DNA from 4 places in the Blastococcus sp. SYSU DS0617 genome. Region 2 is predicted to be linked to each of the others. Evidence: predicted binding sites of a transcription regulator. Region 2 holds the regulator's gene; each other region holds the start of a gene.
The links. Region 2 encodes LexA, which represses DNA repair genes until DNA is damaged. Its sites were predicted from a motif close to TCGAACANNTGTTCGA; they were not measured.
Positions count from the first base shown of each region.

Region 1 (7,830 bases), on a different contig from region 2:
GCATGATGTCGGCCTCGCCGGCCCGCGGGGACTCCTTCTCGTACATGTCCTCGCGGTGGATCATCATGACCATGTCGGCGTCCTGCTCGATCGAGCCGGACTCACGGAGGTCGGACAGCATCGGCTTCTTGTCCTGACGCTGCTCCGAGCCACGGTTGAGCTGTGACATCGCGATGACCGGGACCTCGAGCTCCTTGGCCAGCAGCTTCAGGGCGCGGGAGAACTCCGAGACCTCCTGCTGGCGGCTCTCCACCTTCTTGCCCGAGGTCATCAGCTGCAGGTAGTCGATGACGATGAGCTTGAGGTCGTTGCGCTGCTTGAGCCGACGGGCCTTGGCCCGGATCTCCATCATGGTCATGTTCGGCGAGTCGTCGATGTAGAGCGGCGCATCGGCGATCTCGCCCATCCGGCGGGCGAGCTTCGACCAGTCCTCGTCGCTGAGCGAGCCGGCACGCATGTGGTGCAGCGGGACCTTCGCCTCGGCCGACAGCAGACGCATGGTGATCTCGTGCTTGCTCATCTCGAGCGAGAAGATGGCGGCGGGCATGTGGTGCTTGACCGACGCCGAGCGCGCGATGTCCAGGCCCAGCGTCGACTTGCCCACACCGGGTCGGGCGGCGATGACGATCATCTGGCCGGCCTGCAGGCCGTTGGTCAGCTCGTCGAGGTCGCGGATGCCGGTGGGCACGCCCCGGCTCACCCCGCCGCGGGAGGCGATGGCGTCGAGCTCGTCCATCGTGGGCTGCAGGACGTCGGCGAGACGGGAGTAGTCCTCGCTCATCCGCTTCTCGGTGACGTCGTAGATCTCCTGCTGCGCGCGGTCGACGATGTCGTCGACGTCGCCGCGCCCACCGGCCGCGCCGTAGCCGAGCTGCACCACGCGCGTGCCGGCCTCGACCAGCCGCCGCAGCACGGCCTGCTCGGCGACGATGGCGGCGTAGTAGCCGGCGTTCGCGGCCGTCGGCGTCGACTGGATGAGCGTGTGCAGGTAGACCGCGCCGCCCATCTTCGACAGCTGGTCGGTCCGGTTGAGCTCCGCGGCGACGGTGATCGCATCGGCCGGCTCGCCGCGGCCGTACAGGTCCAGGACGACGTCGAAGATGATCTGGTGCGCCGGACGGTAGAAGTCGGCGCCGTGCAGCACCTCGACGACGTCGGCGATGGCGTCCTTGCTCAGCAGCATGCCGCCGAGCACCGACTGCTCGGCCTGCACGTCCTGCGGGGGCTGCCGGTCGTACTCCGGCGCCGACGCCATCGGCCGGCTGTACTCGTCGGCCACCGCCACGGGGATACCTCCACATCCTTGCGGGCGCGCCCGCGAGCCACTCACCGTGGGGAAGCCGGGAGTTCGGCGGGCGCCGCCGTACCGAACGAGTGTTCGGATGATTGCTACCGCCGGGCACTGACAGTTCGTGCCCGGCGGCAGCTGGGAGGGACGTTAGGAACCCGGAGCGGCGGCGTCCAACACCTCGATCTGCACAACATGTGGACAAGTCGGTGGACGGAGGCGTGTCGACATGTGGAGACGGCCGGGGACACGCTGGGGTCGGCTTCCGGCCACGAGCCGGTCACCTGCGCGGACGTCGTCCCAGGCCTGTGGACAGGAAGTTCCCGGAAAGTTTTTTCCGCCGCTGGCACGCGTGGTGTCGACGGGACGAGGGGGAGCCGCGCAGAGCCCCGAGTCCACCGCCGGCTCCACCGGCGGGGGAGGCCGACGCGGCGACATCGGCGACATCGGCACGGCCTCGACCGCGCGGGAGTGCGACGTCGGCGGTCCCGCACGGCAGCGGCCCCGTGGGCGTGCGACATCGGCCATCTCCCGGGCGGAACGGCGCACGCCCCTCCGGCCCCTGAGGTGCCCGGGAACGCCACGAGGGGCGCCGGACCGTGGTCCGACGCCCCTCGGGGACGGTGCACGCGCTCAGGGCGCGCTGAGCCGGTTCAGCCGGCGACGACCTCGATCGGCAGCGAGGTGCTGACCTCGGGGTGCACCCGCACGGTGACGGTGTGCTGGCCCGTGGTCTTGATGCTGCTGGGCAGCTCGATGCGACGGCGGTCCAGCTCCGGGCCACCGGCCGCGGTGACCGCAGCGGCGACGTCGGCGGTGGTGACCCGGCCGAACAGGCGCCCGCCGTCACCGGCGCGGGCCGGCACGCGGACCTTGAGACCGGACAGCTGCCCGGCCACGGCCTGCGCCTCCTCGAGCGAGCGCACCTCACGGGTGGCGCGGGCCCGGCGGAGGGACTCGACCTGCTTCTCGGCACCCCGGGTGGCCTTGATGGCCAGCCCGCGGGGCAGGAGGTAGTTGCGGCCGTAGCCGCCCTTGACCTCGACGGTGTCGCCGGAGGACCCGAGACCGGTGACCTCCTGCGTGAGGATCAGCTTCAGAGTGCTCATGATCAGCGCGCCGTCGAGGTGTAGGGCAGCAGGGCCATCTCGCGGCTGTTCTTCACGGCCACGGCGACGTCCCGCTGGTGCTGGCTGCAGTTACCGCTGACGCGGCGGGCACGGATCTTGCCGCGGTCGGAGATGAACTTCCGCAGCAGCGTCGTGTCCTTGTAGTCGACGTAGGTCGCCTTGTCCTTGCAGAACTGGCAGACCTTCTTCTTGACCTTGCGAATGGGTGGCTTGGGCACCGGAGTACTCCAGAGAGTTCAGTGGAAGAGGGATCGAGGGATCAGAAGGGCGGCTCGTCGGAGGGGCCGGCCGGCGTCGACCAGGGGTCGCTCGCACCGCCGCCACCGCCGCCGCTGGAGCCGCCGAAGCCGCCGCCACCGCCGCCGCCACCGAAGCCGCCGCCACCCTCACCGCGGGAGGCCTTGGTGACCTTCGCGGTGGCGTAGCGCAGCGAGGGGCCGATCTCGTCGACCTCCAGCTCGATGACGGTGCGCTTCTCGCCTTCCTTCGTGTCGAACGAGCGCTGCTTGAGCCGCCCGCTGACGATCACCCGCGAGCCGCGGGTGAGGGACTCGGCGACGTTCTCGGCCACCTGGCGCCAGACGTTGCACCGGAGGAACAGCGCTTCGCCGTCCTTCCACTCCTGCGACTGACGGTCGAAGGTGCGCGGCGTGGACGCCACGGTGAAGTTGGCGACGGCGGCACCCGACGGCGTGAACCGCAGCTCGGGGTCCGACGTCAGGTTGCCGATGACGGTGATGACGGTTTCGCCGGCCATGCTCAGTGGGCCTCGGGGCGCATCAGCTTCGTGCGGAGCACCGACTCGTTGAGGTTCAGCTGCCGGTCCAGCTCCTGGACGGCGGCCGGCTCGGCCTGGATGTCGATGATCGCGTAGATGCCCTCGGGCTTCTTGTCGATCTCGTAGGCCATCCGGCGACGGCCCCAGATCTCGGTCTTCACGGTGCCACCGGCGTTCGTGACCACGGTCAGGAACCGGTCGAGCGAGGGCGCGATGGTGCGCTCCTCGAGATCGGGGTCGAGGATGATCATCAGTTCGTAATTGCGCACGGAGAACCCCACCTCCTCTGGTCTCAGCGGCCGCAGGGGATCTGCAGCAGGAGGGTCGTACATGCGTTGCGCGCCCCGACGAGCTCGTGGAGTGCCGGAACGCGCGGGCCCAGGCTACCAGTGCGCGGCCTCCCTGCCCCGGGCGTCGTCCACAGGAGCCCGGGAACGGCAGCGGCCGCCGTCCCGGGGAGGGACGGCGGCCGCGGCGACGGCTCGGGGCTACTTCGCGGCGCGGGAGGCCTGGTGGGTGCGGACGAGCGCAGCGCTGACGGCGGCCAGGGCGACGACCGCGACCAGCGCGGCGGCCGGCAGCGGGGCGGCGCTGGCGGCGGTGTCGGCGGTCGTGTCCAGGGTCGAACCCTCCTCGTCGAGGTCGGACCCGTTCAGCCCCGCCAGCTGACCGAACACCGGGACGGTGGCGCCGTCGTAGGTGCCGGCGAGACCGCCGGAGCCCGAGCCGGCCGAACCCGTGGCGCTGCTGCCGGACCCGAGGAAGCGGGACGGGTCGAAGGCCGCACCGGCCGAGTCCGTGCCCGGACTGAGCTGGGCGGCGCCCGCGCCGGTCGGGTACGCGTACTGGTTGCCGGGCACGCCCTCGACCGGCGGCGCGGCCGTCGGCTCCGGGGCGGGTGCCGGCGCAGGGGCCGGGACAGGAGCGGTGGACGGCGGGGTGCTGGTCGGCGGCGGCGGAGTGGGCAGCACACCGGCGGGAGGCGCGGGCAGGGTCAGCGGCGGGAGCTGCGGGACGTTGACGCCCGACAGGTTGGGCAGCGGGACGAGCGTGTTGACCACGAAGGGCGTGGGGGCGGGCAGCGGGGGCAGCAGGCCCAGCGCCGCGTCCGTGAGCACCGAGGTCAGCGAGGCGTTGCTCTGCAGCCGGTAGGTGTAGGTGATCGAGCAGGTCAGGCAGGTGCGGTCGAACGTCTCGGTGACCGAGGCCCCCGGCGCCAGCACCCGCCGGCCGGACGGCAGGCCGAGGGCGACCTCGGTCTTGGCGGTGACGGAGACCAGCGCGGGCAGCAGGCCGCCGCCGACCTGGACGGTCTTGTCCTGGATCTCGTTGACGAAGGTGACCGTGCCGCCGCCGTCGACGGAGACGACGGGCGGCGTGAGGTCGCGGATCGGGACCGTCACGGCCGGCGCGGCGCCGGCCGCCGGGGCCAGCACGACGGAGGCGGCTGCGACGGAGAGCCAGCCGAGGACCGCGACGGCGACCCCGCGCCGTGCGCTCCGGTGGATGCGACCGGTTGCCATGTGCCCCGAACCTCCGACTCGACCTGCTGCTGGGTAACCCCCGTCACGCTGCAGCAACGATGATGTGTGATCGGGGTTACGGCTAAACCTGCGAACAGGGAAGAACTAGGGTTCGACGGCGTGGCCAACCACCCGATCGGCGTACACGTGGGCTCCGCGGACGAGGGACCGCTCGCGGCGGCCGCCGAGATGGACGCCGACGGCGTGCAGATCTTCCTGACCGACCCGCAGAGCTACAAGGCGCCGAAGCCGCGGCCCGACGAGGCCGACCTCCGGGCTTCCGACGTCGCCGTCGTCGTCCACGCGCCGTACATGCTCAACGTGGCGTCGACGAACAACCGCATCCGCGTCCCGGGCCGGAAGCTGCTGGCCCAGCACGCCGCGGCGGCCGCGGCGATCGGCGCGACCGGCCTGGTCGTGCACGGCGGGCACGTGCTGGCCACGGACGACCCCGCCGCCGGCGTGGACAACTGGCGCAAGACCTTCGCCTACCAGGCGAAGGACGGGGGCTTCGCCTGCCCGCTGTTCATCGAGAACACCGCCGGCGGCGGGAACGCCATGGCCCGCGAGCTCGAGGCGATCGCCCGGCTGTGGGAGGCGATCGGCGAGTTCGGCGCCGGCTTCGTGCTCGACACCTGCCACGCCTGGGCCGCGGGCTGGGACCTCGCCACCGCGGTGGACGACGTGCGGGCCATCACCGGGCGGCTGGACCTCGTGCACCTCAACAACAGCCGGGACCCGCACGGCTCCAGCCGCGACCGGCACGCACCGCTGGCCGGCGGGGAGATCCCGACCGAGCTGCTCCTGGAGGTGGCCCGCGCCGCCGACTGCCCGGTCGTCCTGGAGACCCCGGGCGACGCCGCGAGCCACGCCGAGGAGATCGCCCTCGTGCGCAGCGCGCTGGGCTGACCGCCCGCCGTCCTCCCTCGCGGTACGGCGTCCTCCCTCACGGTGGGCGGTGGGGGAGGACGCGCCACGATCAGGGAACCTGATCCCGGACGGGTCGTGGCCGCGGTGACGCACGGAGGGCGTCCGGGGCACGGTCGAGCACTCCGCCCGCGGGGTCGTCGACTCCCGGCCAGCTGGTCCGGACGACGTCCCGGTCCGGCTGCAGCACGTCCCGCACCACCAGGGCCATGAGGACGACGACGGCGACGTCGCGGATGCCCACGGCGAGGAAGAACCACTCGACCTCGATGCCCCGGTTGTCGACGCCCAGGTAGTGCAGCATCGTCGCCACCCAGACCAGCACCTCCGTCGCCTGCCACAGCAGCAGGGACCGCCACCTGGGCCGCGCGAGGACGACGAGCGGGAGCAACCACAGCGAGAACTGCGGGCTCCACACCTTGTTCAGCAGCAGGAACCCCGCGACCAGCAGGAAGGCGATCTGCGGCACCCGCGGTCGCAGCGGCGCCGCCAGGGTCAGCCAGGCCACCCCGAGGCCGAACACCACGAGTGACGCCATCGCCCAGGCGTTGAGCACCGACGGCGTCTGCCCTTCGGCGAGCGGTCCGTCGAACAGCTCGCCGCCGGCAGCGGAGATCGCCATGTTCCAGATCGACTCGGGGTTGGCCCCGCGCTCACGGCTGAACACGAAGAACCACGACCAGTTCTCCGGCGCCGCCAGGGCGACCGGCACGTTGACCGCGGCCCAGGCGACCAGGGCGGCGAGCGCGGTCCGCCACCAGACCGCCAGCCGGCCGGCCCGCAGGCAGAGGAGGAACAGCGTGCCGAGCAGCAGCAGGGGGTAGAGCTTCGCGGCGATCCCCAGCCCGAGGAGGACGCCCGCGAGCACGGGCCGGGAGCGGGCCCAGGCGAGCATGGCGAACGCCGAGAGCGTGGCCGCCAGCAGGTCCCAGTTCGTGAACGCGTGGACCACCAGCAGCGGCGACAGGCCGATCATCGCGGCGTCCCACGGCCTCCGGCCGGCCAGGCCCAGCACCGCGCGGACCAGCAGCAGCGCCAGCGCGGACAGCAGCAGACAGGTGAGCACGTAGTAGCTCTCGACGGGCGGCACGTCGGGGAGCAGCCCGACCGCTGCGGCGGCGCTGTCGTACCCCCGGCTCCCTGCGGCGGCCAGCGCCATCAGTCCGCCGGTGAGGACGGGGTACTCGACCTTCGCGTCCAGGTAGGGCTGCGCTCCGGACCCCAGGCCGTAGGAGCCGAACAGCGGAACGGCGTCGGAGTAGCAGAGGTGGGTGTACTGGCGGGAGCCGCTCCAGTCGCCGCCGGCGCACGGCGCCTGCTTGATCCAGGCCAGGGCGAGGGCCAGGACGACGAACAGCAGGCAGATCCGCAGCGGGGTCCAGAACAGGGCCCGGCCGGTCACCGCGTGCCGGCCCCAGGGGCCGCCCACCGCCTCGCTGGCCTGAGCGGCGACCGGATCGGTCCAGCTCGGCACGACGCGGTCGGGAGACACCGCGGGCCCGCCCGCGGATGCGGACGGGCCCGACGGTGTGCTGGTCACCCGGTCAGTGTGGAGGAACGGTCAGCCGGCGCCCGGCACCGCCGGCTCGGCCGGGGCGGGCGCCCCGCCGGCCGTCCCGCCGCCGGTGCCGCCGGTGCCACCGCTCGTTCCGCCACCGGTGCCGGTGCCTCCCCCCGTGCCCCCGCCGGTGCCACCGGTTCCGCCGGTGCCGTCGGTGCCTCCGGTGCCGGTCTCCTCCTCGACGGTGTCGGCCGGCTCCTCCGTCGGGGCGGTCGTGCTCGGCCGCGCCGGTGTCGAGGTCCGCGGCGCCGAGGTCGTGGTCTGCGGCGCCTGCGACGGCTTCGGGGTCGGCTTCGGCGTCGGCGCGGGCACGCCCTCGCCGGTGTCCCCCTTGATCAGCGGGGCATCGGGCAGGTCCTCCTCGGGCGTGCCCTCGAGGACGGTGTTCATGAACTGCTGCCAGATGTCACCGGGCAGTCCGGAGCCGTAGATGATCGAGCCACCCGAGTTGCGGATGGGATCGCGCCCGTCGGTGCCGATCCACACCGCCGCCGACAGCGACGGGGTGTAGCCGACCATCCAGGCGTCGGAGTTGTCCTGCCGGTTCAGGCCCTGCGTGCCGGTCTTGCTGGCCACCTCGCGACCACCGGCCAGCGCCAGGTTCGAGCTCCGGGCGACGTCGG
Region 1 is NZ_JBJHAO010000003.1:172,493-180,322, reverse strand. It holds gene dnaB (replicative DNA helicase) at 1-1,285, opposite strand, end outside; gene rplI (50S ribosomal protein L9) at 1,942-2,397, opposite strand; gene rpsR (30S ribosomal protein S18) at 2,400-2,636, opposite strand; gene ACI793_RS05425 (single-stranded DNA-binding protein) at 2,678-3,175, opposite strand; gene rpsF (30S ribosomal protein S6) at 3,178-3,465, opposite strand; gene ACI793_RS05415 (hypothetical protein) at 3,685-4,719, opposite strand; gene ACI793_RS05410 (deoxyribonuclease IV) at 4,840-5,628, shown strand; gene ACI793_RS05405 (glycosyltransferase family 87 protein) at 5,699-7,186, opposite strand; gene ACI793_RS05400 (transglycosylase domain-containing protein) at 7,208-7,830, opposite strand, start outside.
Region 1: dnaB (replicative DNA helicase) is a predicted target of LexA. The motif match lies at 1,367-1,382, and genes of this name have one in related genera.

Region 2 (7,830 bases):
CGTCACGGATCATGGGCAGCGCGGCGGTGGTCTCCGCGGTCCCGCTGACCGGACGGCCCCGCAGAGCGGAGATCGCCTGGGCGGGCGGGAGCTCCTGCTTCACGCGGGAGTCGATGCGGCTGGGCTCCGTGGCCGGGGACAGGTTCCGCTCGGGCAGGCGGAGCGCGCCGAGGTCGATCCACGCCGTCTCCTCGACGCCGCCCGCGACCACCCGGACCCACATCTGACAGGTTCCCGAGGCGTCGTGCCGCCAGCCCAGCAGCTCGCCCCGCCACCACGTACCCGCCTGGTAGACCTCGACGGACTGGGGCGAACGGGTGAACACAGCGGCGCGGCTCTCCATGGGACCTGACACGCGATGACCGTAAGCGCTCGGGTCACGACGGTGAGTGAAGGCGCCCGGGCTGATGATTGACGAAGTCGTCGCCCCAGGTTGGAGAGGTGTTGCCCTGTCGCGCAGCCGTCCGGTGCGCGTCGGCGCCCCGGTCACGGCAGGACGAGCAGCTGACCGGGGACCAGAGTGGCGTCGGGGAGCTCGTTGAGGGCCCGGATCTCGGCGATGACGGCGCGGATGTCGTCCCCCTCGTCCGCGACCGCGCCGGCGATGGACCAGAGCGTGTCGCCCGGCTGCACGACGACGCTGCTCTCCCCGGCCAGGCGCAGACCGCCGTCCTCACCCCCGCCGACGACCGAGCCCACCCAGGAGCCGAGGGCGACACCGATCGCCAGGCCGAGCACCACACCCAGCCGCCGCGCACGCCGGGTGAGCCGGAGCGTCGGAGCCACCCACGGATCGCCCGCGACGCGGGGCGGCGCCGGTCGTCGCGGCGTCGTCGAGCCCGCCGGGACCGGCCTGCGCACCTGTGCGGCAGCCGAATGCGTCCGGTGGGCCGCAGATCCGGCCACCGAGCGCCCGGTACCCGGGGCCGGGGGCGCCGGGTCGTGCCGCAGGTCCGGCACCGCGCGCAACCGCCCCTGCCGTCCGGCTCCACCCGCCAGCGGCGGGCGCCACGGCGCCTGCACCGCCTCGTCGAACTCCACCACGGCCTGCGCCACGCTTCCCACGACCTCTCCTCCCGACCCCGCACGTCCACCACGGCCTTCGAACGGCTGTTCGAATCGGACGTCTGTGCGATGTCTACCGGACGCCGCCGACAGAAGCGACCCGACACGGCCACCTTCTTCGAACACGTGTTTGAAAGCGGGCGCGATCGGCGCTACGGTTCGGAGGACGCGACCAGCACGGCTGCACCGGCAGCCCGCGAGGAGGAGACGTGGCGGAGACCAGCGGGACGTCGGGTGGCCGACGGACGCGCAGTACGGCGTCGGAACCGGACACGGAGAACGGCACCGCGTCGGTGCGCTCCTTCCCGGACCGCGGCGCCGACGGCGACGGGCTGACCCAGCGCCAGCGCCGGGTGCTGGAGGTCATCCGGGACTCCATCGACCGGCGCGGTTACCCCCCGTCGGTGCGCGAGATCGGTGAGGCGGTCGGCCTCTCCTCGGCCTCCTCGGTGGCCCACCAGCTCTCGGTCCTGCAGAAGAAGGGCTGGCTGCGTCGGGATCCCAACCGCCCGCGTGCCCTCGACGTCCGGCTGCCGGGCGACACGTCCCGTCCCGTCGCGCCGCTCGCCGAGCCGGTGGCCGGCACCGACGAGCCGCTCGCCGCTCCGACGTACGTGCCCCTGGTCGGCCGGATCGCCGCCGGTGGGCCCGTCCTCGCCGAGCAGGCGGTGGAGGACGTCTTCCCGCTGCCCCGCGAGCTGGTCGGCGAGGGCACCCTCTTCATGCTCAAGGTCGTCGGCGACTCGATGGTGGAAGCCGCCATCTGCGACGGCGACTGGGTCGTCGTGCGCCAGCAGCCCACCGCGGAGAACGGCGAGATCGTCGCCGCGATGATCGACGGCGAGGCGACGGTCAAGACCTACAAGCGGCGCGACGGGCACGTCTGGCTGCTGCCGCACAACCCGGCCTACGAGCCGATCCCCGGCGACGACGCGACGGTCCTGGGTCGCGTCGTCTCGGTGCTGCGCAGGGTCTGATCCCGGGCCCCGTCCGGGTCACCGGCCGCACGCGCGGGCGGTCGCCCGGACGGGGTGCCGGCAGCCGCGGTGGCTCAGGACCGCGGCCGGCGGCGCAGCTTGGGAACCAGCCACACCACGAGGGTCGCCACGGCGACCGCGATCAGCGCAGAGGTCACCGGCGACCTGCCCGAGCTGGTGAGCTCGGTGAGGCTGGGCACCGGGCCGTCGGACGGCGCCGCGGCGGACGCCGGTGTGACCGCGGGGATCGGCACCACGACCACGTCGCTGGGCACACCCTCGCTGGCGACGACGAGCTGCTGGTCGTCCCCGGTGAAGCTGATCGCCTCGCCCTGGGGTGACTCGGGCAGGGCCACCCGCACCGGGGTCCCGGCCAGGGCGCCCACGACATCCGGGCCCGACAGCGGCCACACGTAGGCATCGGTGTAGGTGCGCAACGCCAGCGCGTGCCCGTCGCCCGCTACCGCTCCCCCGGTGATGAGCAGCTGCCCGGCGCGTCCGACCGGGCCCCCGGGGGTGCCGGTGAGCGTCATGTTGACCGTCGCCACCCGCTCCATCGGAACGGTCGCCTCGGCCGACAGCGGACCGGTGGGCCGGTACACGCCGCTGGACCCCAGCACGTCCTTCGTGACCAGGTACGGCGTGCCGTCGGGCGCGAGCAGCAGCGCCTCGGAGTCGTGGGCGCCGTCGGGGTAGCTGAGCCGGTGCACGGCGGCGGACCCGTTCGGCCGCAGCGCCAGCAGGGCGACGGTCGAGCGCACGGAGTTGTTGTCGCCGGCGTCGGCCAGCCAGATGGTCCCGTCGGCACCCAGAGCGAGGTCCTCGGGGTCGTAGGGGTCGACCGCGGCGGTCCGCGTCTCGAGGACCTGGCACCCGGCGTCGAGCACCGAGACGCTGAGCGAGTCCCCGCCGTCGTTCATGACGAGCATGCGCTCGCCGAGGTCGACGAGCCCGGAGATCTCCGCCAGCGCAGGATCCGTGATCTGGCACCGGACGCTCGGTGCAGGAGCGTCCGGCTCCTGGGCGGCGGCGGTCGCCCCCACCGCGGGCAGGGAGGAGCCGAGGAGGACCGCCACCACGAGGCGTACCGCGCGGCTGGCACGCCGTCCTCCGAAGCCGCTACGCGGTCTGCCGGCCTGGTCGGGCACGAACCCAGCGTGACAGAACCATTGCGTCGAGTGCATGAACCACGCCCAGCAGCACGACCCCCACCGCGGCCCCGACGACCGCGTCGGTCACCCAGTGGAAGTCCAGCGAGACCATCGAGACACCGGTGGCGACCGGCCCGACGATGCTCAGCCACCAGAAGGCGCGCTGCACCCTGGCGGGCAGCGCGTACTCGACGGCCAGCCAGCGGGCGACTCCCCACATGATGACCGCATTGGCCACGTGCCCCGAGGGGAACGAGGCGCCGTCGGCATGGAAGAAGAGCTCGTCGGGGTGCCCGGGCGCAGTCCGACCGGTACCGAACTTGACCGCGTAGACGCCGACGGTCAGCGTGCCCAGCGCGAGCAGCACGCGCAGCAGCGGAACCGCCGTGCGATGCCGCCAGGCCAGGTAGCCGACGAGCACGGCCAGCACGATGAGGATCGTGCCTCGGCCGCCGAGCTGGGTGATCGCCCAGACGACCGGATAGGCGGCCGAGTCGCGCAGCCCCCAGCCGCGGACGACGTCGGAGACCCACAGGTCCAGCCGCTCCAGGGCACCGCCGGCGAGCAGGTCGGCGGTGATCAGGCCGCCCACGAGCACGGCGAGGAGCACGAGCCACCACGGCGGGCGGCCGATCGACACCACACGGGTGCGCTCCGGCGCGCCGGCGTCGCGCACCACGCCGCTCGTCATCCGTTCACCGTACCGGGCCGTGACCTGATCGTGATCCGAGCGCCGGGCGCGGCGGCGACGCTCAGCCGACCGGCGCGGCGAACTCCTCGAGCGCCGCGGCCAGCGCGCCGTCCACCTTCGCGGTCAGGCGGGTCCCCCCGGCCTCGTGCGCCTCGGCCAGCACCTCGCCGTCCCGGTGCACCCGGGCCACGAGGTCGCCGCGGTCGTAGGGCACCAGGACGTCGACGTCGGTGTCGGGGTGTGGCAGGCGGGCGGCGATCAGCTCGCGCAACGTGTCCATCCCGGCTCCGGTCCGGGCCGACACCCACACCGCTCCGGGCAGTGCCTGGCGGAGCGTGAGGATGGCCTCCTCGTCCATGGCGTCGACCTTGTTCACGACGATCACCTCGGGCACCGAGGAGGCGTCGATGTCCTGGAGGACGACGTGGACGGCGTTGATCTGGCCGAGCGGGTCGGGGTCGGAGCCGTCGACCACGTGCAGCAGCAGATCGGCCGCGGCCACCTCCTCCAGCGTCGACCGGAAGGCGTCGACCAGCTGGTGCGGCAGGTGCCGGACGAACCCCACGGTGTCGGTCAGCGTGTACTCGCGGCCGTCGGGGCCCTCGGCCCGGCGCACGGTGGGGTCCAGGGTCGCGAACAGCGCGTTCTCCACCAGGACGCCGGCACCGGTGAGCTGGTTGAGCAGGCTGGACTTGCCGGCGTTCGTGTAGCCGGCGATCGCCACGCTCGGCGTCGCGTTGCGGTCCCGGCTGCTGCGCTGGGTGGCCCGGGCGGTCGCCATACCGGCGATCTCGCGGCGGAGCTTGCTGACGCGCGTCCGGATGCGCCGGCGGTCGGTCTCGATTTTGGTCTCACCGGGGCCGCGGGTACCGATACCGCCACCGCCGGCCACACGACCACCGGCCTGCCGGGACAGCGACTCACCCCAGCCGCGCAGCCGCGGCAGCATGTACTGCATCTGCGCCAGCTCGACCTGGGCCTTGCCCTCCCTGCTGGTCGCGTGCTGGGCGAAGATGTCCAGGATCAGCGCCGTCCGGTCGACGACCTTGACCTTGAGCACCTTCTCCAGCTGGTTGAGCTGGCCGGGGGTCAGCTCACCGTCGCAGATCACCGTGTCCGCGCCCGTGGCGGCGACGATGTCGCGGATCTCGCCGGCCTTGCCCGACCCCACGTAGGTCGCGGCGTCCGGCTTGTCACGGCGCTGGCTGACCGCCTCCAGCACCTCCGAGCCGGCCGTCTCGGCGAGCGCGGCCAGCTCGGCCAGCGAGCGGTCCGCGTCGGCCTGCGTCCCCTCGGTCCAGACGCCGACGAGGACCACGCGCTCGAGGCGCAGCTGCCGGTACTCGACCTCGGTGACGTCGGCCAGCTCGGTGCCGAGCCCGGCCACGCGGCGCAGTGCGCCACGGGCCTCGAGGGCGTAGGACCCGGTGGTGTCGTCATTCGTGTCGGGTCGCGCGGCGGGCGCGGGGCGGGGCTCGTCGTCGAGCGGCATGCGCTCCGGGGCGGTCGTCATCGGGTCCAGCGTGGCACGGTCCGGCATGCGGGTCACCTCAGTTGTCATCACCGAGTGCAACGCAGAACCGGTCCGGGTGCATCCCGCGATCGCGGGTAGGGGTTCCGGGACCGCATTCCGCACGACGAGGAGGAACCGATGACCGCGAGCGGATCGAGCAGCCTCGGGGCGAACAGCGACGTGGAGGACCCCGGCCGGGACCCGGTGGGCATCGGCGGCCCGCCGCGCAACCCGATGGGCGGAGGCGCCGATCAGGACAGCGGCCGCGGGGCGCCACCCACCCCTCCGGCCACCGACGACGACGACGCGATGGTCCCCGTGCCGCCCGACGACGACCGCCGCTGAGGCGTCAGTCGCCGAGCCACTCCCGGCACAGCGATCCGGCCGAGACCAGCACCGCCGGGCCGGTGAGCACCGTCGTCCGGGGGCCGACCTGCACCGACAGGCGGCCCCCGGGGACGTCGACGACCACGGTCCCCTCGGCGCGGCCGGCGTCGGCGAGGGCCGCGTAGGCGGCCGCGCACGCCCCGGTGCCGCAGGAGCGGGTCTCCCCCACTCCCCGCTCGAACACCCGCAGCCGGATGTGCGCGCCCGGCTCCAGCACGTTGATCAGCTCGACGTTCACGCCGTCGGGGAAGAGGGCGGCGTCGAAGGCCGGTTCCCGGCTCAGGTCCAGGGTGTCGACGTCGACGTCGGTGAGCGCCGCCAGGTGAGGGTTGCCCATGGACACCGCCGGTCCGGTGAACGTCGAGCCACCCAGCTCGGCCGATCCGCGCCCGAACTCGCGTGCGGGACCCATGTCCACCCAGTAGCCGCCGTCGGCCGACGCCCCGACCCGGCGCGGACCGCCGCGGGTGCCGACCAGGACGCCGTCGAGGCACGCCGCCCGGTCCAGCAGCCCCTCTGCGACGAGCGCGTGGAGGAACAGCCGGATGCCGTTGCCGCACATCTCGGCGTAGGAGCCGTCGGCGTTGCGGTGGTCCATGAACCACTCGCAGGCCGCCAGCTCTTCGCCCAGGACGTCGGCGGCATCGGGCACGTGGGCACTGCGGACCAGCCGCAGGACGCCGTCCCCACCGAGCCCCGCGCGGCGGTCGCACAGCCGGCGGACCATCGCGTCGTCCAGCCGCTTCCCGGGCCACACGGAGCCGTCGGGGTCGGGCAGCACGACGAAGTCGTTCTCGGTGCCGTGCCCGATCAGCACGCGCGGGGTGGCGGTCACCGGCCGATCGTACGGTCGGCGATTCCGGCAAGAGCGGCGTCGAGCAGGTCGGGACGGGCGGCGTCCAGCCAGGTGGTCGTCGCATCGCGGCGGAACCAGGAGCGCTGCCGGCGCACGAACCGGCGGGTGGTGACCACCGTCCGCTCGCGGGCCTCGTCGGGGGTCAGCGTGCCGTCGAGCTGCGCGAGCACTTGCGCGTAGCCGAGCGCGCGCGACGCCGTCGGCCCCTCGCGCAGGCCGTCGGCGGCGAGGGCCTCCACCTCCGCGACGAACCCCGCGGCCCACATCCGGTCCACCCGCAGCGCGATCCGCGCGTCCAGCTCGGCCGGTTCCCGGTCCAGGCCCAGCACCACCGCCGGGTAGTACGGCACCGGCTCGGGCATCGTGGCCCGGAAGGGCCCGCCGGTGATCTCGACGACCTCCAGCGCGCGGACGATGCGCCGTCCGTTGCCGGGCAGGACCGCCGCCGCCGCTGCCGGGTCGACCGACGCCAGCCGGGCGTGCAGCGCCGCCGGTCCGACGACGGCCAGTTCCTCTTCGAGCCGGGCGCGCACGGCGGCGTCGGTGCCCGGGAAGTCGAGCTCGTCCAGGACCGCCCGGACGTAGAGCCCCGAGCCGCCGACCAGCAGCGGGACGACACCCGCGGCCCGCAGCCGGTCGATCTCCGCACGCGCCCGCTGCCGGTACTCGGCCACCGACGCCGGTTCGCGCACGTGCCACAGGTCCAGCAGGTGGTGCGGCACGCCGTCGCGCTCGGCCGCGTCGGGCTTGGCGGTGCCGATGTCCATGCCGCGATACAGCTGCATGGAGTCGGCGTTGACGACCTCGCCACCCAGCCGCTGGGCCAGCGCGACGGCCAGCGCGGTTTTCCCGGTGGCGGTGGGACCGACGACCGCCACCACCGCCGGCGCGTCGCTCATCGCGCCCACCAGTCGGCCACCAGGTATCCGACGCCGAACGGTGCGACGTCGGCATGCAGCCGCCCGGCGATCGAGCGGCCGGCCACGGCGCTGCCGACCGCGCGCCAGACCGGTACGCCGTCGGCCATCAGCCGCCGCCCCTCCGCAGGGTCGAGGGTCGCCAGAACCCCGGCGTCACCGTCGGCGAGCGCCCCGGCGACGACGGCGTCGAAGGGGGCGGCGGTCTCGTCGAGGTAGCCGGGTGCCTTCACGCCCCGTCGCGCCGATCCGTCACCCATCGCCAGCACCCCG
Region 2 is NZ_JBJHAO010000006.1:152,510-160,339, forward strand. It holds gene ACI793_RS09380 (hypothetical protein) at 1-355, opposite strand, end outside; gene ACI793_RS09385 (LysM peptidoglycan-binding domain-containing protein) at 487-1,065, opposite strand; gene lexA (transcriptional repressor LexA) at 1,275-2,042, shown strand; gene ACI793_RS09395 (hypothetical protein) at 2,117-3,121, opposite strand; gene ACI793_RS09400 (phosphatase PAP2 family protein) at 3,162-3,884, opposite strand; gene hflX (GTPase HflX) at 3,946-5,424, opposite strand; gene ACI793_RS09410 (hypothetical protein) at 5,536-5,742, shown strand; gene dapF (diaminopimelate epimerase) at 5,747-6,619, opposite strand; gene miaA (tRNA (adenosine(37)-N6)-dimethylallyltransferase MiaA) at 6,616-7,539, opposite strand; gene ACI793_RS09425 (hypothetical protein) at 7,536-7,830, opposite strand, start outside.

Region 3 (7,830 bases), on a different contig from region 2:
TCGCCGAGGCGGCCCTGCCGGGCGAGGAGGGCGCCCTGCTGCGGCTGACGCGCCAGCAGATGCGCGCGGTGGGCGCGGCGGTGGCCCAGGTGACCGAGGCCTACGTCGCGGGCGCCGGCGACCAGCACGTCGCGGTCCGCGAGCTCACCTGGGCGCTCGTCCGCGGGGAACGGCCCGCGGACGTCGCCGCGCGCTACGGGCTGGCGCTCGAGTCCGGATACCTGGTGCTCCGCGTGCGCACCGCCCGCTGCGGGAACCCGGCCGCGGCCCGGGCGGCGCTGCGGTTCGTGCTGGCCCGGACCGCCCCCCGGGCCGACGGGCGCGCGCTCAGCCTGCGCGACGACCTGGGCGGCTTCGTGCTGCTGCCCGGCTCCTGCCCGGTCGAGGACGTGGTCATCCCGGCCGACGCGGCGGCTGCGCCGGTCGTGGGCATCGCGACGGCGGCGTTGCCGGAGGACGTGCCGGCGGCCGCGGCGCGGGCCGACCGCATCGCCGCCGTCGCCGGCCGACCGGGGGCGCACCAGCTCTCCGACGTGCTGCTGGAGTACCACCTCACCCACCAGGTGGACAGCGCGGCGGAGCTGGTGGCGGTGCTCACCCCCCTGAGCGGGCACCCCGAGCTGCTGCCCACCCTCACCGCCTTCCTCGACGCCGACCTGAACCGGCGGAACGCCGCCCGGGCGCTGGGGGTGCACGCCAACACCGTCGACAACCGGCTGGACCGGGTGGGCGAGCTGACCGGGGTCGATCCCCGCTCGGCCCGGGGCATCCAGCTCCTGGGGGCGGCGATCGTGGTCCACCGGACCCTTGCCCGAGGTCCGCAGGGCCTCGCGGCCGGGGTCCGCGCGGAGGATGATCGGTAGGTCTGGAGCCGGGGGGAGTCGCATGACGGAGCTGCCCGCCGCGTTCGTCGGACACGGCAATCCGATGAACGCCCTGGAGAGGAACCGCTACACCGAGGCCTGGCGCGCCTTCGGCCGGTCGGTGCCCCGCCCGCGGGCGGTCCTGGTCGTCTCCGCGCACTGGTACGTGCAGGCCACCGCGGTGACCGCCATGCCGCGGCCGCGCATGCTCCACGACTTCTACGGCTTCCCGCCCGAGCTGTTCGAGGTCCGCTACGAACCGCCCGGCCTGCCGGAGCTCTACGACGAGATCGCCGACGTCGTGCACCCGACGTGGGTCGGCGCCGACGTCGACAGCTGGGGGATCGACCACGGAGCCTGGGCGGTGCTGGTGCACGCCTTCCCGGATGCGGACGTCCCGGTGGTGCAGCTGTCCCTCAACGCGCTCAAGCCCTTCGACTACCACCTGCAGCTCGGCGCGGCCCTGGAGCCGTTGCGGAGGCGGGGCGTCCTGGTGATCGGCAGCGGCAACGTCGTCCACAACCTCGGTGGGGTCAGCCGGGCGATGCCGGACGCCGGCTTCGACTGGGCCCGGCGGTTCGGCGAGCAGGCCAAGGAGTGCATGCTCACCGACCCGGCGGACGTCCTCCGCCTCGACGGGCACCGGGACTTCGATCTCGCCGTCCCGACGCCGGAGCACTTCCTCCCGCTGCTCTACCTGGCGGGGCTCGCCGGCGCGGCAGGGCTGCCGGCCGAGGTGCTGGTCGACGGGTACGCCCACGGCTCGCTGTCGATGGCGTCCTACACGGTCGGCATGACGCCGCCGGCCCTGTCGGCGCCGGGTGTCGCCGCGGCGCTGCCGGAGGTGCCGCCCCCCGACGGCGCCAACATCTAGGCGGTGCGGGGTGGCTCCTCCGCCCGGCGGTGCAGGTCGGTGATCCGGGGGAACGGGCGGGTGGAGAAGACGGCCTCGACCGGGACGCCGAAGAACTCGGCGATGCGCAGCGCCAGGTGCAGGCTGGGGTTGTACTCGCCGCGCTCCAGGTAGCCGACCGTCTGGTAGTGCACGCCCAGGGCGTCGGCGAGCTCGCGCCGGGTCACCTGCTGCTCGGCGCGCAGCAGGGCGATCCGGTTGTGGACGCCGTCGCCGGGGCGTTCGCTCGTGGGATCGGGCGTCACGGGATCAGCGGACCCACTGCAGCGAGGCCTCGCGCGCCGCCTCGACCGTCGATCCGGACTGGCGGCGGGCCATCCGGCGCAGCACCCGCGGGGTCACCAGGGCGCCGAACGCCGCCCAGGCGAGCAGGACGGCGACCGTCGTCCCCGTCCGCCAGGAGTCGCCGAGCTCGAGGGTGACCGCGGAATCGGGGAGGAAGGCCGAGCGCAGCCCGAGCCCGATCCAGTAGGTCGGGAAGACCTGGGCCACGGCCTGCACCCAGCCCCACAGCGCCTGGATCGGGAAGAAGATCCCCGAGATCGCGGTGAGGAGCATGACGGGGAGCATTCCCCAGGTGCCGACCTTCTGCGTGCTCGGCACGACCGAGCCGATGATCATGCCCAGCGGCAGCGTGGCCAGCAGCCCGAGGACGACGACCCACGCAACCGTCAGCCAGCCGCCGGCGCCGCGGTGCATCAGGTCGTCGAAGAGCAGGAAGCTCGGCACGAGGATGGTCAGCAGCGACGGGAACAGGCAGAGCGAGTGGTAGGTGATCTGACCGGTCACGTAGCCCTGCATGCCGTGGGGGAGGGCCTTGTGCCGCAGCAGCGTGCCGTCCTCGCGTTCCATGGCGAGCGCGAAGGCCGGGCCGATGACGACGCCGAAGGCGAGCAGCGCACCGAGGATGCTGGGCAGCGCGTAGGTGGGGTACATCAGCTCGGTGCCCTCGAGCTCGTTGTCCCGGTTGAACCAGAGGAACACCAGGGCCCCGACGGCGGTGAAGAGGTAGAAGGCCTGGTCCTGCGGGCTGCGCAGGCTCAGCACGAACTCGGTCCAGCCGCGGCGGAGACCGAGGCCGGTCGCATGCCGGGTGCGGTTCACCGGGCCACCTCCTGGAGTCGGGGCGTCGTCGTGGGGTCGGACTGCGAGCGCTGCACCATCGCCAGGTAGGTGTCCTCCAGGCTGGCCTTGCGCACCTCGAGGTCGGTCAGCGCGTCGCCGTCCTGCTCGAACAGGCGTCGGACGAAGCCGACGACGTCGTCCGTGGGGTGCACGAACCGCTCCCGGCCCCGCGCCCAGCGCACCTCGGACGTGCCGGCCACCTGGCGGGTCAGTTCCTCGGCGCTGCCGTCGGCGACGATCCGGCCGCCGTCGAGGATCAGGATCCGGTCGGCCAGCTTCTCGGCCTCGGCGAGGTCGTGGGTGGTCAGCATGATGCTGGTGCCCTCGAGGTCGGAGAGCCGGTGCACGAGGTCGTGGAAGTCCCGCCGTGCCTGCGGGTCGAACCCGGCCGTCGGCTCGTCGAGGAAGAGCAGCTCGGGGCGGCCGATGATGCCGACGGCGACGTCGAGACGGCGCCGCTGGCCGCCGGACAGCGTGCCGATCCGCCGGCCGGCGTGCTCGCCCAGGCCCACGGTCTCGAGCAGCTCGTCGACGTCGTAGGGGCGCGTGCGGTCGGGGGTGGAGTAGGGGACGAAGTACCCGCCGAGCGACTGGAGCAGGGCGCGCGGGGTCCACCGGCCGTGGTCCCGCCAGGACTGCAGGACCACCCCCACCCGGGCCCGCCAGGCCTCGCTGGCGTTCGCCGGGTCCTCGCCGAGCACCCGCACCTCGCCGTCGGAGGGGAGCCGGAAGCCCTCGAGGACCTCGATGGTCGTGGTCTTGCCGGCCCCGTTCGGGCCCAGGAGGCAGACCACCTCGCCGGAGCGGACCTCCAGGTCCACGCCGGTCAGGACGTCGTGCGAGCCGTAGGACATCCGCAGTCCGCGGACGGAGACGACCGGATCGTCGGAGTCGGGGTTCATGCGCCTCACCTCTCGGGTCGGCGCTGATAGTAGGAGTGCTACATCGACAGCACAACCACGTAGCGCCGTGACGTCAGCGAGGGCCAGGGGCGCGGCGACGCTCGTCGGGAGTGGGAACGGTCCGTCTCGCTCCGCCTGCAGGCAGTGACGGCACACCCGGGCTCACAGCAAAAGCCCAGGTCCGGACTGGCGGGCACGGGTGGCCCTTCGGACAGTGAGTGCGCTCACTCACCTGTTCGTAACCGGGAGTCACACTTGTCTCAGCGCCGCCGCCCCTCCAGTCCGCGACGCGGGCACCGCGTCCTCGTCGCCTCCGGCCTCACCGCCGCGCTGGTCACGGTCCCCGGAATGGCCGCCGCCAACGAGGCCGAGCCGGTCGAGCAGGTGACCGCCTTCCTGGAGGGCCTGGCCGCCGAAGCGCCGTCGGACGGGGCGGCCCCCGGTCTGCCGGCCTTCGAGGTGCCCCCGGAGATCCGGGCTGCGTTCCAGCAGCTGGCCGATGCAGCCATGCTTCCCGAGAACTGCGTGGACGGCGTCGCGGACGCGATCGAGCTGATCCTGGGCGGCCTCATCGCACTGCCGCTCGAGCTCGCCGACGCGCTCGCGGCGCTGCTGGAGCTGCTCGGCGGTGGCGAGGGCCTGCCGCTGCCCGACGAGCTCGCCGTCATCGAGGACCTTCTCGACCAGCTCCTCGGGGGCCTGGCCGGCGCCGCTCCGGGAGCTGTCGACGAGTCCGCGGCCGCTGACCAGTCCGCCGCCGAGGGCGAGGCGGCCCCGGAGGGCGCCGCCCTGCCGCTGGTCGGAGACGTCGAGGGGCTGCTCGGCGGGGAGGGTGCCCCGGAGGGCGAGGTCCCGGCCGAGGAGACGCCCGCGCCGGAGACCCCTGAGCTGCCCACGCTGACCCTGGTCGACGGCCTGGTGGCTCTCGGCGAGGCGCTCGCCGCGTGCATCCCCGCTCCGCCCACCGAGGAGCCCGAGCCGGAGCCGGAGACGCCGGTCGTCCACCCCACGCCCGCGCAGCCCGCGCCGCACGCCCCCGAGCCGGTGGCCCAGCCGGTCGCCTACCTGGGTTACGCGCCCACGGGTGCCGACGCCCCCCGGGCCGACGACACCTCGGTGCCGCTGACCGCCCTGGGTGGCGGACTGGTGCTCGTGGCCGCCGGTGCGGCTGGATACGGGATGCGGGGCCGTGCGGTTCGTACGCGGGATTGATCTCCGCGCCGCCGGCGCCTTCCTGGTGGTGCTGGCGGCCGGACTGGCACTGCTGCTCGTCGTCTCCGGGCGCCCGGACGCGGACACCGCTCCGCGACCGGCTCCCGGGGCGTCGGCGCCGCTCGCCGGCGAGGCGCCGGCCCTGGCCGGCGAGATGGTCGCCACCGGTGCCATCCAGCCGGCCTCGCTGAGCATCCCGGCGATCGACGTGGACACGATCGTGGAGTCCCGCGGCACCGTGCAGTACGAGAACCCGTTCACCGGCGCCCAGGTGGACGGCTACGGGGTGCCGGAGTCGATGCGCACCACGTCGTGGTGGTCGGACGGCCCGCTGCCCGGCTCGGGTCAGATGGCGGTCATCCTGGGGCACCAGCAGGCCTCCGGGGGTGCGGTCTTCGATCGGCTGCACACCCTGCGACCCGGGGACGAGGTCAGCCTGCGCGACGCGAACGGTGCGGTGCTGCGTCTGCAGGTGCTGGGCGAGCCGGTCACCGGGCTGGACAAGGCGACCTCCGCGCTGGCCGACACGCTCAACGGCCACCCGCCGGAGGCCGACGTCGCGCTGGTGACCTGCGGCGGCGAGTTCGTCGAGGACGCCGGCACCAGCACCGACAACACGGTGGTGTTCGCGACCGTCGTTCGCTGAAGCCGTGGGGCCGTGGGGCCGTGGGCCGTGGGGCCGTTGGCCGTGGGGCCGTGGGGTCGTGCGGTCCTGAGGTCGTGCGGTCGTGAGGTCGTGCGGTCCTGAGGTCGTGCGGTCCCGAGATCGTGCGGTCGTGCGTCGATGGAGCCGTGCGACCGAGGTTCGCTGAGCCGTGAGGCGGCCGCGCTCTTGGCGTGAGCGCGGTCAGAACTGTCATACCCCGAACGTATGTTCGACCCGTGCCGACGAACCTGCTCCAGCGCTCCGTGGTGGAGGGTGCGCTGCTGGGCCTGCTGCTGCAGCGGGCGCCGTCGGTGCAGCGGTTGCCGGTCGGCCTGATGACCGCCGACGAGGCGGCAGCCGAGCTGCAGCGGGTGCAGGCGCGCAAGGCCATGGACGCCGCCTACGAGGCCGAACTGGTCATGGCGCTGGCCGCCGCCCGGCCCGACACCGATGACCCGCCGCCCGGGCATCCGGGTGCGCGGCGGCGCGGTGGTGGCTCGCCGGTGCCGGGGACGTCGGAGTTCCTGCCCGACGAGCTGGCGATGGTGCTCAACTGCTCCCGCGCCTTCGCCGCCGGGGTGCTGTCGGACTCCTACCAGCTGGTGGAACGGATGCCCGCGGTGCACGCCGACTGCACCGCCGGCCGGTTGGATTGGTACCGAGCGCGGGTGTTCGCCGACGTCCTCGGTACGGCCACCGACGAGGTCGTCGCGGTCGTGGTGCCCGCGGTGCTGCCCCTGGCGGCCGGCCTGTCGGCGGGGAAGCTCCGTAAGCGGCTGGTCGCCGCCGCCGAGGCGGCGGACGAGGAGTTCGCCGAGCAGCGGCGCATCGAGGCCGAGCAGCGCGCGGCGGTGCGGCTGTACCAGACCGGCGACGGCATGTCGGTGCTGACCAGTGAGCTGCCCTCGCCGGTGGCCGCGGCGATGTGGTCGGTGATCGACCAGGCCGCCCAGCTCGCGAAGACCACCGGGGACGACCGGCCCATCGGGATGCTGCGCACCGAGGCGCACGCCGCGCTGGTGCTGCGCACCTGGGACACCTCCCGCCCGGCCATGACCGGCCACCTCACCGTGACCGCACCACTGTCAGCCCTGCGCCCGCCGAACCAATCCCGCACCGCGGCCCAGGAGACGCCGGCCCAGGTGGCGCGGACCCAGCTGATGCCGACCTGCGAGATCCCGGCCCGAGAGGCGCCGGCCCGGTCGGCGCCGGCCGACGAGGCGCCGAACCGGGCGGTGGAGCGTGCGGCAGCCGGCGCGGCGACCCCGGCCGTGAACGGCACCGCCATCACCGCCGCCCACCTGCGCGAACTGCTCACCCAGCTCGGCGCACTCGGCGTCCAGGCTCCGCCGGGCGGCAGCCTGGAGGCGGCGCTCGTCGACGACGACGGCGCGCTGCTCGCCACCACCACCGCCGCAGAACTCACCCGACTGGCCACCCGCGGCTGCCCCACCCACGGACGTGAAGCCACCTGCCGGTGCCCGGTGGTGGGCCCGCCGCCCGAGGCGCGCGGCTACGACCACACCCCCGCACAGGAACGGTTCATCCGCCTCCGCGACCGCACCTGCCGGCACCCCGGCTGCGGCCAACCCGCCGGACGCACCGACGCCGACCACGTCGTCCCCCACGACTGCGGCGGCCGCACCACCTGCCAGAACCTCTGCTGCCTGTGCCGCACCCACCACCGGCTCAAGACCTTCGCCCGCAACTGGCGCTTCCGGATGCACCCCGACGGCACCCTCACCGTCACCACCCCGTCCGGCATCACCCGAACGACTCGACCACCGGGCCTGCGCGCACAACCCGCGCTACCGGGGCCGCAACCGGTGCCGGTTGTGGAGGAACCGCCGCCCTTCTGAGCGGGACCCGCACGGCCACGTCGCCGACACCCCACACCCGCTCGACCACGTGCTCCAGGCGCCGTTCCGAGCAGACTCGGTGCCCCGGGCTGCCGTTGTGAGGAGACGTGATGCCCCAGGCTCGCCCTTCCGAGAAGGCCTGTCGCCCCCAGGCCGCCCTGCCGAGGACGCGACCCGGGCCACTACCCAGGAGGTGGGCGAGAGCTCAGCTGGGCGTGCTCGGGTCCGGTGACAGCGACACGACGGGTCCGACCACCCACACGGCCGGCGGCCGGATGTCGGCCGTCGCCAGGGTGGCGGGCAGCTCGGC
Region 3 is NZ_JBJHAO010000001.1:314,508-322,337, forward strand. It holds gene ACI793_RS01495 (PucR family transcriptional regulator) at 1-863, shown strand, start outside; gene ygiD (4,5-DOPA-extradiol-dioxygenase) at 886-1,737, shown strand; gene ACI793_RS01505 (helix-turn-helix transcriptional regulator) at 1,734-2,021, opposite strand; gene ACI793_RS01510 (ABC transporter permease) at 2,026-2,880, opposite strand; gene ACI793_RS01515 (ABC transporter ATP-binding protein) at 2,877-3,803, opposite strand; gene ACI793_RS01520 (hypothetical protein) at 4,152-5,015, shown strand; gene ACI793_RS01525 (class F sortase) at 4,993-5,661, shown strand; gene ACI793_RS01530 (DUF222 domain-containing protein) at 5,898-7,520, shown strand; gene cobA (uroporphyrinogen-III C-methyltransferase) at 7,726-7,830, opposite strand, start outside.
Region 3: ACI793_RS01530 (DUF222 domain-containing protein) is a predicted target of LexA. The motif match lies at 5,879-5,894, and genes of this name have one in related genera.

Region 4 (7,830 bases), on a different contig from region 2:
GACCCGTACCGGCTGGCCCGCAGCTCGGGCAGGTCGCGCAGCGCGGCGTGCACCTGGTTGGCCCGGATGTGCGGAAAGGCCTTGGCGACGGCGTCGATCTCGGCCTGCGGCAGGCTCAGCGCGGCGCCGACGTCGCGGATGGCGTGCCGCACCCGGTAGGTGTCCATCATCGAGATGCAGCTGACCCGGTCGGCGCCGAAGCGGTCGAGGACGGCGTCGTAGACCTCCATCCGCCGCGCGGACTCCACGTCGATGTCGATGTCGGGCAGCTGGTGGCGCAGCGGCGAGAGGAACCGCTCCATCAGCAGGCCGTAGCGGATCGGGTCGACGTCGGAGATGCCGAGCAGGTAGGTGACCAGGCTGCCGGCGCCCGAGCCGCGCGCCGCCGCCCGAACCCTCAAGCTCTTGATGAGGTCGACCACGTCGGCGACGGTGAGGAAGTAGGAGGGGTAGCCGAGCTGGTCGATCACCGCGAGCTCCTCGTCGAGCCGGGTGCGCACCCGCTCCGACGGCGCCATCCCGCGCCGGCCCAGCCCGGCCTCGCAGCGGGCACGCAGCACCTGCGAGGAGGTCATCCCCCGCTCGGCGGACGTGGTGACGACGTCGAGCTCGGGATAGCGGACGCTGCCGATGCCCAGGTCGTTCCGCGGATCGACCGCGCACTGCTCGGCCAGCCGCGCGGTGCGCTCGAGCAGCCGCAGGGCGGCATCCCGGTCGGGGCCGACGAGGTCCTCGGCGACCTGCGCCATCTCCTTGCCCGACTTCAGGTAGCCCTCGGCGGTGCGCCGGTCGACGTGCCGCAGGTCCAGCGGGACCAGCCGGCGGGCGGCGTCGAGGACGTCGGCGGTGGGCGCGTCCAGGGCGTCGACGTACCGGACCGCGTTGCTGAGCACCACCGGCACGCCCTGCTCGGCGGCGAACCGGAGCATCGCCTGCGCTCGCTGCCGGTCGCCCCGGCCGCGGTGGTGCACCACCTCCAGCACCAGGTCCGCCCCGAAGACCGCCCGCCAGGTGTCCAGCAGTACTGCCGCGAGGTCGGTGCGGCCGGCGACCAGCGCCCGCCCCACCGGTGAGTCGGGACCGAGCAGGGCGACCAGGCCGGTGGCGTGCTCGGCGGCCATGGCCAGCGAGCTCACCGGCTCGCCGCGGGTGCCGCGCAGGTGGGTGCTGCTGGTGAGCCGGCACAGCGACGCCCAGCCGGCACCGTCCCGGGCCAGGAAGGTGGTGCGCGGCAGCCGGAGGTCGACCGCCGCCCCGCCCCGGGCGGGCGCCCGGCGGGTGCCCGGCGGGGTGGACGCGTGCAACCGGGGCGCCCGGGCGCCGGATGCCGCGCCGCCGAGGGCGTGCGCGAGCGCCGGGGGCACGGTGGTGTCCAGCGCGGGGGCGACGGCGAGGTCGACCCCGAAGATCGGCCGGATTCCCGCCGCGCGGCAGGCCAGGGCGAACTTGACCGTCCCGTAGAGGCCGTCGCGGTCGGTGAGGGCCAGGGCATCCATCCCGTGCTCGGCGGCGCGCGCCACCAGGTCGGCGGGGTGGTTGGCCCCGAACTGCATGGAGTAGCCCGACGCGACGTGCAGGTGGACGAAGGGGTCGATCACGCGGTCAACTCGCTGGCGCTCGCCGACCGCGTTCCCGGTGATGCTGTGTCTCCGGGTGAGCTCGCAAGCTCGCTCACCTCCGCGGCTCGGACGAGGTGCCGCCGACGACCCGGGGGCGCGGGTAGGGAGGCTCGGCGCGGACCCCCAGGCATCTCTCCACGACCGCGAGGAAGGTGCCGACGTCCCGGACGAGGTCGTCGGCCTCGCGCTCGCTCACCGCGGAGGACAGCCCCGCCTCGGCGGCGGCCCTCTTCGCCGCGCCGGCCGCGAAGAACGTGGCCCACTCCCCCAGTTCCGGGGCGACCTGCTCGAGCAGCACCCAGGCGCTGCGCGGACGGCGGCGCCCACCCTCGGGACGGGTGCGAGCGGCCAGCACGGCGGCCGCGGCCCGCAGCGCCCCGAGGTGCGCGGTGGCGTAGCGCTGCCGGGCGTCGGTGCAGCCGGCGGCCTCGACCAACCCGCGGTGCGCCTGGTCCAGCAGCGTGACGGCGGCGGCGGGCAGCGCCGGGGGCAGGGGCAGCTGATCGGCCATCAGGGGTCGCGCGCCCATCAGTCGTGCACCCGAACGAGCCACCAGCGGTTTCCCGCGGCGTCCCAGGACAGGTCGAAGACGCCGGCGAAGTCCGTCCGCGAGCGCCCGGCCCGCACCGCCTCCACCCGCCACACCTCGCGCGGTGCGACGAGATCGGCCGACGCGCCCCCGCCCCCGGCGTCGCGCTGCCACCAGGGGGAGGTCTCCACCCACGAGTCGAGCAGCTCCCCCACGAGGTACCGGGACTGCCCGCGCCAGAACTGCAGCGGACCGAGTGCGCCCCGCTCCACCTGCACCTCCTCGCCGACCCGATCGACGGCCTCACCGAGCACCCGGCTCATGACGGACCTCCCCAACGTCTCCAGCGCCCCGCCGTCCGCACCACCCCGTGGGGAAGGCCGGGGATCGGTGCGAACGGCGTCTCTTCGTTCGAACACGTGTTCGAACGAGGACCAGTAGACCGGAGCCCGGGGACGTCGTCAAGACGACTGCCGCGTGTCGCGCGCCCGTGTGGCGGGAGGGGTTCCGCACGCCGCCGGAACCGGTGGCAGGATCAGCACATGTCCTCGCCCGCGCACCCCCGGGTCGCCGCGGTCGGCCGGCTGCTGCAGGAAGCGGGCGCGACCGGCCAGGTGCGCGTGCTCCCGGCCGAGGTCCGCACCGCCGCGGCGGCGGCCGCCGAGCTCGGCGTGCCGGTGGGCGCGATCGCCAACAGCCTGGTCTTCGTCGCCGCCGGCCAGCCCCTGCTCGTCCTGACCAGCGGCGCGCACCGGGTCGACGAGTCGAAGGTGGCCACCCTGCTCGGCGTGGACTCCGTCTCCCGCGCGCCGGCCGAGCTGGTCCGCCGGGTCACCGGCCAGCCCATCGGCGGCGTCGCCCCGATCGGCCACCCCGAACCCCTCGGCACCCTCGTCGACGTGGAGCTCGCCCGCCACGAGCAGGTCTGGGCCGCCGCCGGCCACCCCGCCACGGTGTTCCCCACCACCTACGACGAGCTCCTCCGGCTCACCGCAGGCACCCCCGCCGAGGTCGGCGCGGACCTGCCCGAGGCCGCGGAAGTGGTCGGCCCGTGACCGACACCCGACCCGACACCCGGATCGTCGAGCTGCCGGTCCCCTGGCTGCGCGACCACATGCACGAGGCGCTGGCCATCTACGGCCTCGCCATGGGGTACGAGCCCGGGGTGGTGGCCGGCCGCTACGGCTACGCCATGCAGCACACCGACCGGTCCGGCTTCCGCGCCGTCGGGGCGTTCGCCGCCACCGGGGCGGGCGGGGGCGAGGCGGCCGAGCAGCTGGTCGGCTTCGGCTACGGCTACCTGATCGCGCCGGGCCAGTGGTGGCACGACCAGGTGCGCGCGGCCCTGGACCGGCGGACGGCGAAGAAGTGGCTGCCCGGCGCGTTCGAGGTCTGCGAGCTGCACGTGCACCCCGACCACCAGAGCCGCGGACTGGGCCGGCAGCTGCTGCACGCCCTGGTCGCCGACGCGGATGCCCCGGTGGCCCTGCTCTCCACCCCCGATGCCGACACGAAGGCGTTCCGGCTGTACCACGCCGACGGCTTCGTCGACCTCGCCCGCGGCTACCACTTCCCGGGCGACCCCCGGCCGTTCGCCATCCTCGGCGTCCAGCTCCCCATGCATCCGCGCGACCCGCAGCCGGCGAACAGCTGAGGTGATCACCCTCTCCGACACCGCCGTCGACGTCGTCGTGATCGGCTCCGGCCACAACGGCCTGGTCGCCGCCTGCTACCTGGCGCGCGCGGGGCTGTCGGTCGAGGTCGTGGAGTCCGACGACGTGCTCGGCGGCGCGGTGTCGACCGTGGAGCGCTGGCCCGGCGTGCGGGTCGACCGCGGCTCGAGCGCGCACGTGATCATCCGGCACAGCGGCATCGTGGAGGAGCTCGACCTCGCCGCATCCGGTCTCCGCTACCTGGACTGCGACCCGTGGGGCTTCGCCCCCGCCCCGGCCCCCGGGGACCCCGGCCCGGACGGTCGGCCGCTGGTGTTCTCCGTCGACCTGGACGCGACCTGCGCCTCGATCGCGGCGGCGTGCGGCGAGGACGACGCCGCGGCCTACCGCGAGTTCGTCGCGGTCTGGGGTCCGCGCAGCCGCGCCGTCGTCGCCTCGTTCGGCCGCCGGCCCAGCGCCGGCGGCCTGGTCCGCTCCTTCTGGCCGCTCGGCGCACCCCGGGACGGGCGGCCGCGCACGCCCGGCGGCGACCTCGCCATCGACTTCCTCGGCTCCGGCGACGCCCTGCTGGACCGCTGGTTCCGGAGCGAGCGGCTCAAGGCGGCCCTCGCCTGGTTCGGGGCCCAGTCCGGGCCACCGATGTCCGAGCCCGGCACCGCCGCCATGGTCGGCTGGGTCGCGCTGCTGCACGACGTCCCGCCCGGGCACCCCGTCGGCGGCTCCGGCGGGCTCACCGCGGCGCTGCGACGACGCCTGGAGGCCGACGGCGGACGGGTGGTGCTCGGGGACGGCGCCGCCCGCCTGCTGGTCGACGACGACGGCACCGGCCCGCGCATCACCGGTGTCGAGACGGAGTCGGGACGCCGCATCTCCACCGGCACCGTGGTCGCCGCCTGCCACATCGGGGTCACCCGTCGCCTGGCCGGCGAGGCGGCGCCACCCGTCCTGGCCGAGGCCGATCCGCCGGTGGGCAACGGCTTCGGGCTGGTGGTGCGGGCGCTCACCACCGCCCTCCCGGGCTATCCCGGCGCCACCCCGGAGGAGTCGTTACAGGGACTGCAACTCTTGTGCACCGACCGCGCACAGCTGGCCGCCGCGCACGGCGACTGGGGCGCCGGGCGGGTCCCCCGCGACCCGGTGCCGCTGGCGATGTCCTTCTCCGCCAGCGACGAGACGCTCGCGCCGGCCGGCTCCCACGTCGTGACGATCTGGGGTCAGTGGTACCCCTACGCCCTGGCCGACGGCGCCGACTGGGACGCCCTCGCCGATCACGAGGCGCAGCGCCTGGTCGGGGCGGTCGACCGGTTCGCCCCCGGCTTCGCCGACTCGGTACAGCGGCTGTACGTCCAGACCCCCTTGGCCCTCGAGCGGGAGCTCTCCCTGCCCCGCGGCAACGTCATGCACGTCGAGATGGGGCTGGCCAGCATGTTCGGGTTCCGGCCCACGCCTGCGCTGTCGGGCTACCGGGTGCCGGGCCTGCCCGGGCTCTACCTCGCCGGCGCGTCCACGCACCCGGGTGGCGGCGTCTCCGGCAACTCCGGCCGCAGCGCGGCCCGGGTGGTGCTCGGCGACCGGTCGCGGGCCGCCCTCGCCCGCGCGGCGGCCGGCCGGGTCGTGCGCCGGGTCGCCGGCCGCGTCCGGGGCTCGCGGTGACGACGGCGGCCGAGGCCCCGGGGACACCGGTCCTGCACGGATCGGGGGTGCGGCGGGCAGCTCCCCTCGCGCTGGCGATCGCGCTCGTGGGCACGGCGATCGCCTATCCGCTCACCAGCGGCGACACCCGGAACGCGGTCAGCTGGGCGATCGTGCTGCTGGGCGCGACGCTCTCGGTGGTGCACGCCTGGCTGAGCGGGGGACCGCGCACGGGCGTCGGCGTGCTGGCGCTCGTCGGCGTCGTCGCGGTGGCGTTCGAGAGCATCGGCCTGGCCACCGGCTTCCCCTACGGCAGCTACACCTACAGCGGCACCCTGGGCCCCACCCTGCTCGGCGTGCCGTTCCTCGTCCCGCTGGCCTGGCTGATGATGGCCTGGCCGAGCTGGCTGCTCGCCGTCCGGCTGGCCCGTCCGGTGCGCGCGGCGCGACGGCGGCCGGCCCGCATCGCGTGGGCCGCGGCCCTCTTCGCCGCCTGGGACGTCGTCCTGGACCCGCAGATGGTGGACGCCGGCTACTGGACGTGGGCGGACCCCGATCCCGGGCTGCCCGGCATCGACACCGTGCCGCTGACCAACCTGGCCGGCTGGCTGCTGGCCGGGGCGGTCCTCATGACGCTGCTCGACGTCCTCGTCGAGCGCACCGCCGCTCCCCCAGCGGTCGGTGACGCCGCCCCGCTGCTCGCGATGGCCTGGATGACGCTCGGCGGCGCGCTCGCGCACGCCGGCTGGCTGGGTCTGCCCGGATCGGCCGCCTGGGGCGCCGTCCTGGGTGCCGCGGTGCTCGTCGTCCTCGCCGTCCAGCGGTCCCGGCACCGGTGAGCGGCCGGCTGCTGCGCGGGCTGGCGGCGCTGTCCGTCGCGGGCGCGGCGCACGCGGCCCTGAACGCCGCGGTGCTGCGCCGCCCCCCGGCCGCCCCGGCACCGGTGAGCAGGACGGTGGCCCTGGTCGTCCCGGTGCGCGACGAGGCGGCGAACGTCCTCGACTGCCTCGCGGCGGCGCTGGACCAGCGAGGGGTCCCCGACCTCCGGGTGGTCGTCGTCGACGACGGGTCGACCGACGGCACCGCCGCGCTCGTCGCCGGACATCCCGACCCGCGCGTGCGGCTGGTCCGCGCCCGGCCGCCGGAGCCGGGCTGGCTCGGCAAGCCGAACGCGTGCGCGCAGGGAGCGGCCGAGACCGACGCCGACGTGCTGGTGTTCCTGGATGCCGACGTCCGCCTGATGCCCGACGCCGTCGCCGCGGCCGTCGCGGTGCTGGACGCCGCCGGGCTGGACCTGGTGTCCCCCTGGCCGCGGCAGCTGACCGGCAGCACGGCCGAGCGGCTGGTCCAGCCGTTGCAGCAGTGGCTGTGGACGACGTTCCTGCCGCTCCGGCTGGCCGAGCGCTCGCCCCGGCCGTCCCTGGCGGCGGCCAACGGGCAGTTCCTCGTCGTGCGGCGCGCGGCCTACGAGCGGGCCGGCGGGCACGCCGCCGTCCGTGGCGCCGTCGTCGAGGACGTCGCCCTCCTGCGTGCCGTCAAGGCGGCCGGTGGGCGCGGGGTCGTCGTCGACGGGTCGAACCTCGCCGTGTGCCGGATGTACGACGGCTGGGCGGGCGTGCGCGAGGGCTACGGCAAGTCGCTGTGGGCCGCGGTCGGGGGCTCGCCGGCCGCCGGGCTGGCCGCGGCCGGCGTGCTCTCCGCGATCTGGGTGCTGCCCCCGGCCGCGGCGCTGCGCGGCTCCCGCGCCGGCCTGGTCGGATACGCGGCCGGAGTGGCCGGCCGGGCCGTCAGCGCCGCCGCGACCGGCGGCCGCGTCTGGCCCGACGCGCTGGCCCACCCCGTGTCGGTCCTGGCTCTGGACCTCCTCATGCTGCGCTCGGTCGCCGGGCACCGGCGCGGGACGCTGCGCTGGCGCGGCCGGGGCGTGACCGTGGCGCCGGCGCCGACCGCACCGCCCGCGCCGCCCGGTCCGGCTGCGGCGAGGATGGGCGGGTGACCCAGCCGGCTTCGCGCGACCGCGTCTCCTTCGACCCCGACGCCATGGACACCGGTGCCTTCTACCGGGTGCTGAACTCCGTCGTCGTCCCCCGGCCGATCGCCTGGGTCTGCACCCGGTCGGCGTCCGGCGTGCACAACCTGGCGCCGCACTCCTTCTACACGGTCGCGTGCGTGTCCCCGCCGGTGGTGCAGTTCACCTCGGTGGGCCGCAAGGACTCGCTGCGCAATGCCGAGGCGACCGGCGAGTTCACCGTGAACCTCACGCCCGAGGCGCTGTTCGAGCAGATCAACGCCACGGCCACCGACTTCCCGCCGGACCAGAGCGAGGCGGAGCACACCGGGGTGCGGCTGGAGCCGGCCGAGACCGTGGACGCGATGC
Region 4 is NZ_JBJHAO010000010.1:124,396-132,225, reverse strand. It holds gene ACI793_RS12980 (DNA polymerase III subunit alpha) at 1-1,598, opposite strand, end outside; gene ACI793_RS12975 (SAV_6107 family HEPN domain-containing protein) at 1,672-2,148, opposite strand; gene ACI793_RS12970 (DUF6504 family protein) at 2,148-2,471, opposite strand; gene ACI793_RS12965 (YbaK/EbsC family protein) at 2,691-3,203, shown strand; gene ACI793_RS12960 (GNAT family N-acetyltransferase) at 3,200-3,802, shown strand; gene ACI793_RS12955 (phytoene desaturase family protein) at 3,804-5,474, shown strand; gene ACI793_RS12950 (carotenoid biosynthesis protein) at 5,522-6,292, shown strand; gene ACI793_RS12945 (glycosyltransferase) at 6,289-7,449, shown strand; gene ACI793_RS12940 (flavin reductase family protein) at 7,446-7,830, shown strand, end outside.
Region 4: ACI793_RS12970 (DUF6504 family protein) is a predicted target of LexA. The motif match lies at 2,560-2,575, and genes of this name have one in related genera.